2 regions of the Exiguobacterium sp. PvP048 genome follow, and region 2 is predicted to be linked to the other one. Evidence: riboswitches for the same ligand, from Rfam matches in the RefSeq annotation. Region 2 holds a riboswitch; the other holds the start of a gene.
The links. Region 2 has a riboswitch for FMN ahead of ABIC15_RS02920 (ECF transporter S component). Riboswitches for the same ligand answer to the same signal wherever they lie in the genome.

Region 1 (5,687 bases), on a different contig from region 2:
CGCTTGATCCGCAGACGACACAACACATATTACGCCTGCTGAAACAAATCAATCAGGAATACGGCATCACGATCTTACTGATTACCCATGAGATGGGTGTCATCCGTGAAATTTGTGACCGGGTCGCCGTCATCGAAGCCGGCAAGTTGATTGAATCAGGTACCGTATTCGACGTCTTTTCGAACCCCCAGACGGCGACGGCAAAAAACTTCGTCCGTTCCGTCATGCAGGATGAGATTCCGGCGTCAGTTCAAAAAGTCATCGATCAACGGGATACCGGGCACCATATCTACAAAATCAACTTCCTCGGGGCAGGGACCGGACAACCGCTTTTATCGCAAGTCGCGAAACGGTTTGATGTCGACCTCAACATCCTGCACGGCAGCATTACGGAACTGCAAAACATTCCGTTTGGCAGTCTGCTTGTTGAACTGATCGGTGATGCGGCGGAAATCAAACGGGCACTGCATTACATCGATCAATCGGATGTCGTCGTCGAGGAGGTGCTCGCAGATGCTGGTTAACTATACAGATATTTGGACCGCTTTTTTGCAAACGATGACGATGGTCGGACTGTCGTTACTCTTTTCGACATTGATTGGTTTACCGCTCGGCATCCTGCTTGTCGTGACACGAAAAGGAGCATTGCTCGAACAAATCCCCTTCTTCAATGTCTTAAGCAGTATTGTCAACATCTTCCGGTCCGTTCCGTTCATTATTTTGCTCGTCGCGATCATTCCGTTGACCCGCTTGATTGTCGGATCGTCGATCGGGACGCAGGCAGCGATCGTTCCGCTCGTCTTTTATGCGGCACCGTACATCGCCCGCCTGATTGAAAGTTCATTGCTTGAAGTCGACACCGGTGTCTTGGAGGCAGCGGAAGCGATGGGGGCGACACCGTTGCAGACGATTTTCCGTTTCCTCTTGCCGGAAGCCCTCAGCTCGCTTGTCCTGAACCTGACGATTGCGACAATCGGCTTGATCGGGGCATCAGCAATGGCCGGGGCAATCGGCGGCGGGGGACTGGGTGACTTGGCGATCACGTACGGCTACCAACGGTTTGATACGACGGTCATGATCATCACGGTCGGGATTCTCGTCATTTTGGTTCAAGGGTTACAGACAACAGGCAACCTGTTGGCACGAAAAATTCGGAGACACTAAAAAAACATAGAACAGATAAGGGAGAGATGGATGATGAAAAAAGGATTAGCGATTGGTGCAGCATTGACGACGGTATTGTTTGCGGGATGTGCCGCTTCCGGAGAAGAAGATCAAAAGACGGTGAAACTTGGCGTCAGCGGTTCTGACACCCAAGTTTGGGAATACGTCGCGAAAAAAGCGAAGAAAGAAGGCATCACGATTGAGCTCGTTAAGTTCTCCGACTATGTTCAACCGAATCTCGCACTCGCGGAAGGAGAGATTGATGCGAACTCCTTCCAGACCGTCTCTTACTTTAACGCCTTCAAAAAAGAACATAAGTTAAAACTGTCGCCGATTGCGACTACGGTCATCGCGCCGATGGGAATTTATTCGGATAAGATCAAGGACGTCAAAGACATTCCGGTCGGTGGAAAGATTGCCGTTCCGAACGAAACGACGAACATGGGGCGGGCATTGCTGCTGTTGCAGGAAGCAGGCCTGATCAAGCTGCCGGACGACTTTGACGGCAACGGCTCCGTCGATAAAATCGTCGAGAATCCGAAAAAACTGAAGATTGTCCCGGTCGTCGCCGGTCAGACACCACGCGTCCTGCCGGATGTCTCGGCCTCGATCATCAATAACGGAATTGCCGTCGATGCCGGCTTTAATCCGATCAAGGACTCGATTCTCCATGAAAACGAGACGGCAAAACCGTACATCAACATTATCGCGACCCGGACGGAAGACAAAGACAAAAAGACGCTCAAGAAAATCGCCTCGCTGTACCAGCAGGACGATGTCGCTGCCTTCATCAAAAAAGAGTACAAAGGCAGCACGATTCCAACGTTCGTCCCACTTAGCGAGATTGGCGAATAACAAAAACCAAAAGGAGCGTGACCCAAATGACAATTCAGACGAGACGGCAAAACCTGACACAAACGATTGAACAGGATATTGAGCAAAAACGGGAGTCGTATCTTGAGACGAGCCATCGGATTCATGCGACACCGGAAATCGGCAATGAAGAATATTTTGCGTCGCGTCATCATGCGGAACGCCTGACAGCCGAAGGGTTTACAGTCGAACTTGGTGTGGCCGGACACGAGACAGCGTTTCTCGCCCGGAAGGTCTCGGATAAACCGGGAGCAACGATCGCTTTTCTAGCTGAATATGATGCCTTGCCGGGAATCGGTCACGCATGCGGACACAACATCATCGGCACGACAAGTGTCGCAGCAGCGATTGCCGTCAGTCAAGTTCTGGATGAAGTCGGCGGCAGTGTCGTCGTCCTCGGGACACCGGCGGAAGAAGGCGGACCAAACGGCAGTGCGAAAGGGAGTTTCGTCAAACACAATCTGCTGACGGGCATCGATGCGGCCTTAATGGTCCATCCGTCCGGACAGACCCGGATTACCGGTTCTTCGCTCGCCGTTGATCCGCTCGATTTTGCCTTTACCGGTAAACCGGCCCATGCGGCAGCTTCGCCGGAAGAAGGGATCAATGCCCTGGATGCCGTCATTCAGTTGTTTAACGGAATCAATGCGTTACGGCAACAGTTGCCGAGTGACATCCGGATTCACGGAATCATTACCGATGGTGGAGATGCGCCGAACATCATTCCGGAGTATGCCAAAGCCCGTTTCTTCATCCGGGCGACGACACGCGAACGGCTGAATGCGGTGACGGCAAAAGTCAAAGCCGTTGCCGAAGGGGCAGCCCTTGCGACCGGAGCGACGCTTGAGATCATCGCCTTCCAAAACGAAGTCGATAACCTGTTGTTCAACCGGACGTTTGACGAGATTTTCCGGGAAGAAGCGACGGCGCTTGGGGAAGACGTCAAGACCGATGAACGGCAGGGTCTCGGTTCGACCGACGCCGGCAACATCAGCCAGGTCCTGCCGACGATCCATCCGTACATCAAGATTGGAGCAGACGACTTAGTTGCCCATACGGAAAGTTTCCGGGAGGCGGCGAAATCGGAACAAGGCGACGAAGCCTTGATCACGGGAGCGAAAATCCTGGCCCGGACGGCGTTCCGTCTGCTGACGGATGACTCGTTACTCGGGACGGTCAAACAGGAGTTCCACGACCGGAAAAACGGTTACTTGACGTAACAGCGAAAGACAGAAGTATGTGTTGGTCCGACCGGATGTCATCAAGACGACCGGGCGGGCCAAACCATACTTTTTTTGTTGAACCGGAAAAAAGAAAACAAATTCTCTTTTGTATTTTAAAATAACCTGTGCTAGTCTTGACCTGTACAACTGAATAACCAGTTCTTCGGGGTAGGGTGAAAATCCCAACCGGCGGTAATGCGATGATTTTCGAATCGACGAGCCCGCGACCCACAATGTACGCATTGTGGCTGACTTGGTGTGATTCCAGGGCCGACGGTAAAGTCCGGATGGGAGAAGAACGAAAAAATGTGCTTGAAACCATTTTCTGAAAAAATCTGTTCGGGAAAAGGTCTATTTCTGTATGCTTTTGAACAGAAAACAAGACGTTTCTTTCGTGATCCTTCAATCATGACGCCCTGCAAATGCAGCGGCGTCTTTTCTTTTGAAAGGAGCGGAAATATGAATAATCGAATGCACCAGGCGATGCAGTTGGCACGGATGCTGGACGGACAAACGAGTCCAAATCCGAGTGTCGGTTGTGTCATTACGAAACATGGAAAAGTGATCGGCTTCGGTGCCCACCGGTTTGCGGGTGGTCCGCATGCGGAAGTCGAAGCATTAAACATGGCAGGAGAAGCGGCGCGTGGTGCGGATCTCTATGTCACACTCGAACCGTGTAACCATCATGGAAAGACACCGCCCTGTACGGAGGCGATTTTAGCCGCCGGCATCAAGCGGGTGTTCGTCGCAACGGAAGATCGGCATGCAATCGTCGCCGGACAAGGTATTACGCGTCTGCGTGAAGCCGGACTGACGGTCGAAACCGGATTACTCGAAGACGAAGCGGTTCGATTTTATACACCGTTTTGGCAAAGTCTCGAGCGGAAACGACCGGTCGTCACCGTCAAAGTCGCCCAAAGTTTAAACGGTGTCGTCACGACAGGTGAGCAACGCCTGATTACATCAGATGCAGCCCGGGTGGCAGGACGTGAGCTGCGGGCAACACATGACGCCATCTTAGTCGGGAGTGAGACGATTTTAATCGATGATCCCGCATTGACGTTACGCACGGAAGCCGGACCTGAACCGATTCGGGTCGTCGTCGACCGTCGTGGACGTTTGACGGAAAGCGCCCAAGTCTTTCGGGACGGTTTGAATCCGACATACTGGCTGACGGAACAACCGCGTGTCTCAATTCAATCGAACGTCACGGTTCTCGTCGGCACGTATACGACACCGAATCAGATTTTAGACATATTGTACGACCAGGGGATCCGCAGTTTGTTGATTGAAGGCGGACCAACGATTCAGTCGTCATTTTTAGAAGCAGACCTTGTCGATCGTCTTGAAATCTATCAAGCCCCGTCCGTCTTACAAGGGACGACCGGATTGACAAGCACAATCGAGATTGAAGACCGGTTCGATTTAACCGACGTCGCGCAAATCGGACAGGATGTCCATCTGCGTTATACGCGGAAAGGAGACGGCTTATGTTCACGGGATTGATTGAAGAAGTCGGGACGATTAAACGAAAAGTTCCGCGCCCGAACGGTTTAGCGCTCGAAATCGAGGCGCGGCATGTTCTTGAAGAAACGAAGATCGGCGACAGCATCGCCGTCGACGGGATTTGTTTAACGGTCACGGCGATGACGGCGACCGGGTTCACGGCGGACGCCGTTCACGAAACGATTCGGGCAACGTCCCTTCAGACGTTGCGGGTCGGCACACCGGTTCAGCTCGAACGGGCGATGCCGGCGAACGGACGGTTTGGCGGTCATTTCGTCAGCGGACACATTGACGGAACAGCCCGGTTCTTAAGCCGTCGACCGGACGGTGAAGCGATGGAATACCGGTTCGAGACCGGGGAGTGGAGTAAATACTGTATTCCGAAAGGCTCGATTGCGATCAACGGAACGAGCTTGACGGTCCAACACGTGGAACCGAACAGTTTAATCATCTCATTGATTCCGCACTCCCGACAGTTGACGACGTTCGACCGGTTGCAAAGCGGGGCACTCGTCAATATCGAGTGTGATTTGATGGCAAAACATTTGTATCACTTTACACAGCAGGAACAAAAAACGGATTGGTCGGCATTTTTAGGAGGCGGAGCAGGATGAACGGATTTGATCTCGTAGAAGAAGCGATTGAAGAATTAAAACACGGACGTCCGATCATCGTCTGTGATGATGAAAACCGGGAAAATGAGGGAGACCTGATTCTCCTCGCGGAACATGCGACACCCGAACAAATCAACTTCATGATCACGTACGGGAAAGGACTCGTCTGTGTTCCGGTCAGCCCGCAACTTGCAGAACGCCTTGAGCTGAATCCGATGACAGATCACAATACCGATCCGCACGGGACGGCGTTTACGATCAGCATCGATCATGAAGAAGCGAAGACCGGCATCAGTGCCGCGGAACG
Region 2 (5,687 bases):
CATACAACCAATACGTCGAGTGGGTCACCCAGTTCGTCGGGGCCACCCGTTCCTCTTGTTCCTGTTCTTCCAAAAAATCCTCCAACGGCAGAAACGTTTTACTGACGACACTCGGAACGATGCTTTCACCGGACTCTTGCCACTCTGATACATAATCAAGGTATTCCGGTTCCAAGTGCAGCGATGGTTTAATTAAGGTAATCATTTGTGGTTCCGGACCTCCTCTTCAATCAAACGATCAAGCCAGTCATCAACATGTTGGAAGAGATATCCCGCTTGTTTGGCTGCCGTCGTATCCATATAGAAATCGTGATCCGGTGCAAGCGGTGACGGCTCTTCGCCTGTCGTCTCAAACCGTGATGTCGTTCCTGCCACGTGATCAATCTTATCCATTAAGTCCTGAATCGATAATACGCCGTCACTCGCGGCATTAATCGGTCCTGTGATCGTCGAACGGCCGCACCACTCGAGGAAAGCTGCCGCTTCGTAACTCGAGATATATCCCATCTTCGCATACAGATTTTCAGCGATGACCGGTTGATCGGCTAGTGCCCGTTTGACATGAAAGATCAGCCGTTCCGTGTAATCATCCGGTCCGAGGACAACCGGGAAACGGACGGCAATGACCGGGAAAGTCGCACGTTGGAAGAAATAACTTTCCGCCTGACGTTTTCCTTCGCCGTAATCATGTTCTTTTTCAAGATCATATTTCCCGGGAAACGGATTATAGGACCGCTCGGAAATGTTTGTCCCGCCCTGCTCATAGACCGACATCGTCGACGTCAGAATGTAACGACCGACTTTTCCTTCGAAGGCATCGACCGCAAGCTTCGCCTGATACGGATTAAAACAGATATTGTCATAGATGATATCCCAGTTTTGACTTCCAAGATCCTTCATCGTACTGCTTGATGTCCGGTCCCCTTTAAAAAATGTCAAGCCCTTCGCGACCGGCGGCGTATGTTCCCCACGCGTGACAATCGTCACATCGTCCCCCGATTCCGCGAGCCGTAATGCCAACCGTCGACCAAAGTAGCGTGTTCCACCGAAAATCAGTACCTTTCGCATCGATAGTCCTCCCTCATCATAGCGTGCTAACGTTCCTGTTAGTCCTTCTCCATCTCCATTGAAAAGTCCTGTCAATCGCTCGTGAAAACAAAAAAATCGCAGACGGCAATCGTCTGCGATACAAGTCATTTCATTAACAGCCGCCCGGTGTGCCGGCATTCGTCGCCGTTCGGAACGACGTCCCGCAACCGCATGTCGCGATTGCATTTGGATTCGTAATCGTGAATCCGCCTCCGAGCATGGATTGTTTATAATCTACTTCCAGTCCTTTAACGACCGGATAATCTTTTTGATCAACGATGACTTTGACTCCGTGTTGCTCAAAGGTCAAGTCCGTCTCTTTTTCACTGTCAAACCCCATGCCGTAGGAGAGACCACTGCATCCGCCGCCTTGGACGAGCATGCGCAGATTTTGTTCATCGTCCGGCGCCTGCAACATCATTTCTTTGACTTGCAGTGCGGCCGCTTCTGTTAAATGAATCATGTCATCACCTTCCCTTTTTTATTAGTATACGCAATTTTAAGGGGAATCGAAACCTAGTTGCTTGAAACAATCTTGAATTCGTTGTATAAATAAGTTGTATTAAAAAAAATTAAATCGTTCCATCTTCAGGGCAGGGTGAAATTCCCGACCGGCGGTAAACAGGCGATTCGCCTGAAGCCCGCGAGCGAATAGGGCGCTATTTGCTGATTCTGTGTAACTCAGGAGCCGACAGTATAGTCTGGATGGGAGAAGATGGCGGCATGTTTCTTTCTTGAACCGATTTTGCAAAAATCGGTCAGGCTTAGTTTACTGCGGACTTCTCCCCCATCGAACACTTCGATGGGGGTTTATTTTGAACGCAGACATGCCAATACTTCATCGAGAGGAACGAGCAAAAGGAGATTATACTCGTATGAAACGCACACAAAAAATGGTCACATTATCGATGTTAGGTTCAATTTCATTTGTTCTTATGCTACTGAATTTCCCGCTTCCGTTTTTACCGAACTATTTGAAGATCGACTTCAGTGATGTTCCTGCTTTGATCGCCGCAATCATGTTCTCACCTGTTGCCGGCGTCATCGTCGAAGCACTCAAAAACGTCCTGTACTACATCTTCCGTGGAAGTGGTGTTCCGGTCGGTGAGCTTGCCAACTTCGCAGCTGGCGTTGCCTTCATTCTTCCGGTCAGTTGGTTCTATCATAAAAAGAAATCGACAAAAGGTCTCGCAACCGGTCTTGTCGCAGGTACGATCACGATGGCACTCGGTCTTGCCATCCTCAACTATATCTTGATTCTTCCAGCGTACGCTTGGTTCTTCGGTATGGACTACATGCTTGACCCTGCCGTCAAGTGGACGACGATTACAGCCGGTATCTTACCGTTTAACATCATCAAGGCGATGTTCATCTCAGCACTCTTCATCCCGCTGTTCCTGAAACTAAAACCTTGGATGACACGTCGTCAACAAACTGTCTAAGTCCGAAGCCGCGCCCGCTGACAGACACAAATCCCCGGTCTCTTGTGAGACACGGGGATTTTTTTAGAGCTCGTTTTCTTCGATTTTCTGATAAATCTTTTCAAGCAGTTCTTCCGGTGTCTCCCCGACAACGGTTTCTCCATCGACGAGACAAAAATGGTCAAGCGAACAAATCCCGCAATAACCGAGGCAACCATATTCGACGACATCGACATTCGGGTCCCGTTCGAGCTGTTGCATGACGACCTGAGTCCCTGTCGCTAAGTTACTGATACAAAATTCAATAATCGGATTCACTTTTTTTCCTCCTTCAGGCAGGAATTATCTTTCCTCATGTCGTATTATACAAGGTCAGACTGATTTAGGGGAACTAAGGGGGATTTTAAGTTATGAAGCAACTGGTTGTTTTAGGTGGCGGATATGGTGGCATGCGGATTTGTGAACGATTCAAGGATGAAGATGTCGCTGTGACGCTCGTCGATCGTTTACCGTACCACGCGTTAAAAACAGAGTACTATGCACTTGCTGCCGGAACATTGTCGGACCGGGATGTCCGGATCGCGTTTCCGGAAGGGGAACATCTCTCATATAAGTATGGACATGTCGTAAAGATTTCACCAGAGACGAACTCCGTTCATCTGCAAGACGGAACGGAATTGTTTTATGATGATTTGATCATCGCCTTAGGTTGTGAAGATAAATACCATAACATACCGGGGGCACAAGAGTTTACTTACAGCATCCAGACACTCGAAGAGTCACGGAAAACACAACAGGCGATTTGCGGACTTTCACCCGGTGCGATCGTTTCCATCGTCGGAGCCGGATTATCCGGAGTCGAGCTCGCGAGTGAACTGCACGAAAGCCGGAAAGATTTGAAAATTCGCCTATTCGACCGGGGACCGTCCGTTCTGTCCTTCCTCTCGGATAAAGTGTCGACCTACGTCCAGGAATGGTTCGAGGAGCATGACGTCGAAGTCATCAATAACTCGAACGTCACCTTCGTCACGGCGGATGATGTTCAAAACGGGGATGACGCCTATCCATCGAACTTAACGATTTGGACAGCGGGTACGCAACCGGTTAAAGTCGTCCGTGATCTTGGTTTTGAAGCTGACAGCGGCGGACGGATCAAGCTGACGGAACACCACCATGTGCCGGAACATGAAAATGTGTTCGTCATCGGGGATTGTGCCAGTCTCCCGTATGCGCCAAGCGGTCAGCTTGCGGAGCATCAAGCGGATCAGGTCGTCGATGTCCTGCAGGCAAAATGGGCCGGCAAGAAATTACCGAAACTGCCGGAAATCAAATTGCGCGGTATGCTCGGATCACTTGGAAAGTCAGACGGCTTCGGCATCGTCATGGGGAAACAGGCGTTGACAGGGAAAGTTCCACGTCTTCTGAAGTCCGGTGTGCTCTGGAAACATAAAAAAATTAAATAAGAAAAACGGCGCCGGTCATTCCGGGGCCGTTTTTTCAAGTCTTCTGTCAATTGCCTGCGTGATTTTTTTCAACTGGACGTATCCTTCATCGACCATCTCACCGTCAAGCAGAACAAGCGGATAAAAATAAACATCGTCCTGAAGAGCCGTAATCCATTCATCCTCGACCGGTGCCGCTTCGAAATCCACATATTCAAAAGTCAATGCCGTCTCGTACTTCCGTCCAAGAACGGCCTGCAGCCAACTGTATGTCTCCTCTGAACTTGGTGCCCCGACGCAACTCGGACACGTCTGTGCCGCCCCATATACCTTGATTTCCATCTGTGGTCCCCCCTATTTGTTACACTTCTTTTTTAGTATACAAGTTTTCCAGATTGAGAACATTTTTCAACCCTGTTACAATGATTCTATAAGAAAGGATGTGTTTACGCATGGAAATGTTTGATCAAGTAAACGAAGTACTCGAAAAATTGCGTCCGTTCCTTCTTCGTGACGGAGGAGACGTTGAACTCGTAGATGTAGAAGATGGTATCGTCAAACTCCGTTTGATGGGAGCTTGCGGCAGCTGCCCAAGTTCAACAATCACACTGAAAGCTGGTATCGAACGTGCCCTGCTTGAAGAAGTAGCCGGCGTCGTTGAAGTCGAACAAGTTTTCTAATGAAGTAAAATCCCCACTGACATCCGTCAATGGGGATTTTTTTGTTTAAAGAATCCATTCTGCCAACGTATCGACCATGTAGGTCGGTTGGGCATCCTGTCCTTGAATGAAGACCGGTGTATGAACGCCGGAATTGACATGCATCGTCCGGATTCCGCCGTTGATCCCGAATAAAATGTCGGTATGGTAATTATCCCCGACCATGATGAGATCTTCTTTCGCAAGACCAATCATCTCAGCCGCAATATTGACCATGACCGGCTCCGGTTTCCCGATATAAAACGGTTCTTTTTCCGTCGTCACGCGTAACACCGATGTCAACGCCCCGTTCCCCGGTAAGAAGCCGCGCTCTGTCGGAATCGCGATATCTCCATTCGTCGAGATAAAACGGGCGCCGGCCCGAATCGCGAGGGCTCCGATCGCTAACTTCTCATACGTGATCTGACGGTCAAGACCAATCACGACATAATCGGCATGCTCATCCGCAACGACTTGTAAGCCTTGACGCTCAAGAGCATCAACCAATCCGCCTTCTCCGATGGCATAGACTTTCGCACCCGGATCGAGTTCTGCGATGTAGCGACCTGTCGCCATCGCACTGGTTAAGACATGTTCCGCATTCGAGTGAACACCCATGCCGCGTAATTTCTCAGCGACGGCTTCTGCCGTCATCGAAGCATTATTCGTAACGAACAGATACGGTACATCTTCTTCCTGCAACCGGTTGACGAAATCAACCGCTTCTTTGACGGGTTCTGTCCCGTTATACATCGTACCGTCTAAATCAAATAAATAGCCTTTTGCCTTCATGCTGACTCACTCCTCATTTGGTAAAAATGCCGAGACGGGTCCGAGTTCTGTCTCTAGATAATGTCGGACCGCGTCCGGGAAACGACGTAATTGTGTTTCTTCCTCAAACAAAACGTTGCGGATTTCCGCTGTACTTGATGTCGTAAATTCACGGACGATTTGTGTCCGGAGTGCCACGATGCGCTTCAAACTCGTCGCAAGTGACGCGTCGATGACCCGCTCATCTTCTAAAATCATGACGATAT

Region 1: linked by a shared signal. The riboswitch ahead of ribD (bifunctional diaminohydroxyphosphoribosylaminopyrimidine deaminase/5-amino-6-(5-phosphoribosylamino)uracil reductase RibD) and the one ahead of ABIC15_RS02920 (ECF transporter S component) in region 2 are both predicted to bind FMN.

The regions. Positions count from the first base shown of each region.
Region 1 covers NZ_JBEPSU010000010.1:905-6,591, forward strand. Annotated here, with positions in the region: gene ABIC15_RS13735 (methionine ABC transporter ATP-binding protein) at 1-524, shown strand, start outside; gene ABIC15_RS13740 (methionine ABC transporter permease) at 514-1,164, shown strand; gene ABIC15_RS13745 (MetQ/NlpA family ABC transporter substrate-binding protein) at 1,198-2,019, shown strand; gene ABIC15_RS13750 (M20 family metallopeptidase) at 2,046-3,257, shown strand; FMN riboswitch at 3,416-3,563, shown strand; gene ribD (bifunctional diaminohydroxyphosphoribosylaminopyrimidine deaminase/5-amino-6-(5-phosphoribosylamino)uracil reductase RibD) at 3,720-4,766, shown strand; gene ribE (riboflavin synthase) at 4,751-5,380, shown strand; gene ribB (3,4-dihydroxy-2-butanone-4-phosphate synthase) at 5,377-5,687, shown strand, end outside.
Region 2 covers NZ_JBEPSU010000001.1:586,235-591,921, forward strand. Annotated here, with positions in the region: gene ABIC15_RS02905 (GNAT family N-acetyltransferase) at 1-205, opposite strand, end outside; gene ABIC15_RS02910 (NAD-dependent epimerase/dehydratase family protein) at 202-1,068, opposite strand; gene ABIC15_RS02915 (HesB/IscA family protein) at 1,202-1,552, opposite strand; FMN riboswitch at 1,670-1,810, shown strand; gene ABIC15_RS02920 (ECF transporter S component) at 1,965-2,531, shown strand; gene ABIC15_RS02925 (YuzB family protein) at 2,595-2,828, opposite strand; gene ABIC15_RS02930 (NAD(P)/FAD-dependent oxidoreductase) at 2,921-3,973, shown strand; gene ABIC15_RS02935 (DUF1462 family protein) at 3,989-4,294, opposite strand; gene ABIC15_RS02940 (NifU family protein) at 4,405-4,632, shown strand; gene ABIC15_RS02945 (TIGR01457 family HAD-type hydrolase) at 4,678-5,442, opposite strand; gene ABIC15_RS02950 (DUF86 domain-containing protein) at 5,449-5,687, opposite strand, start outside.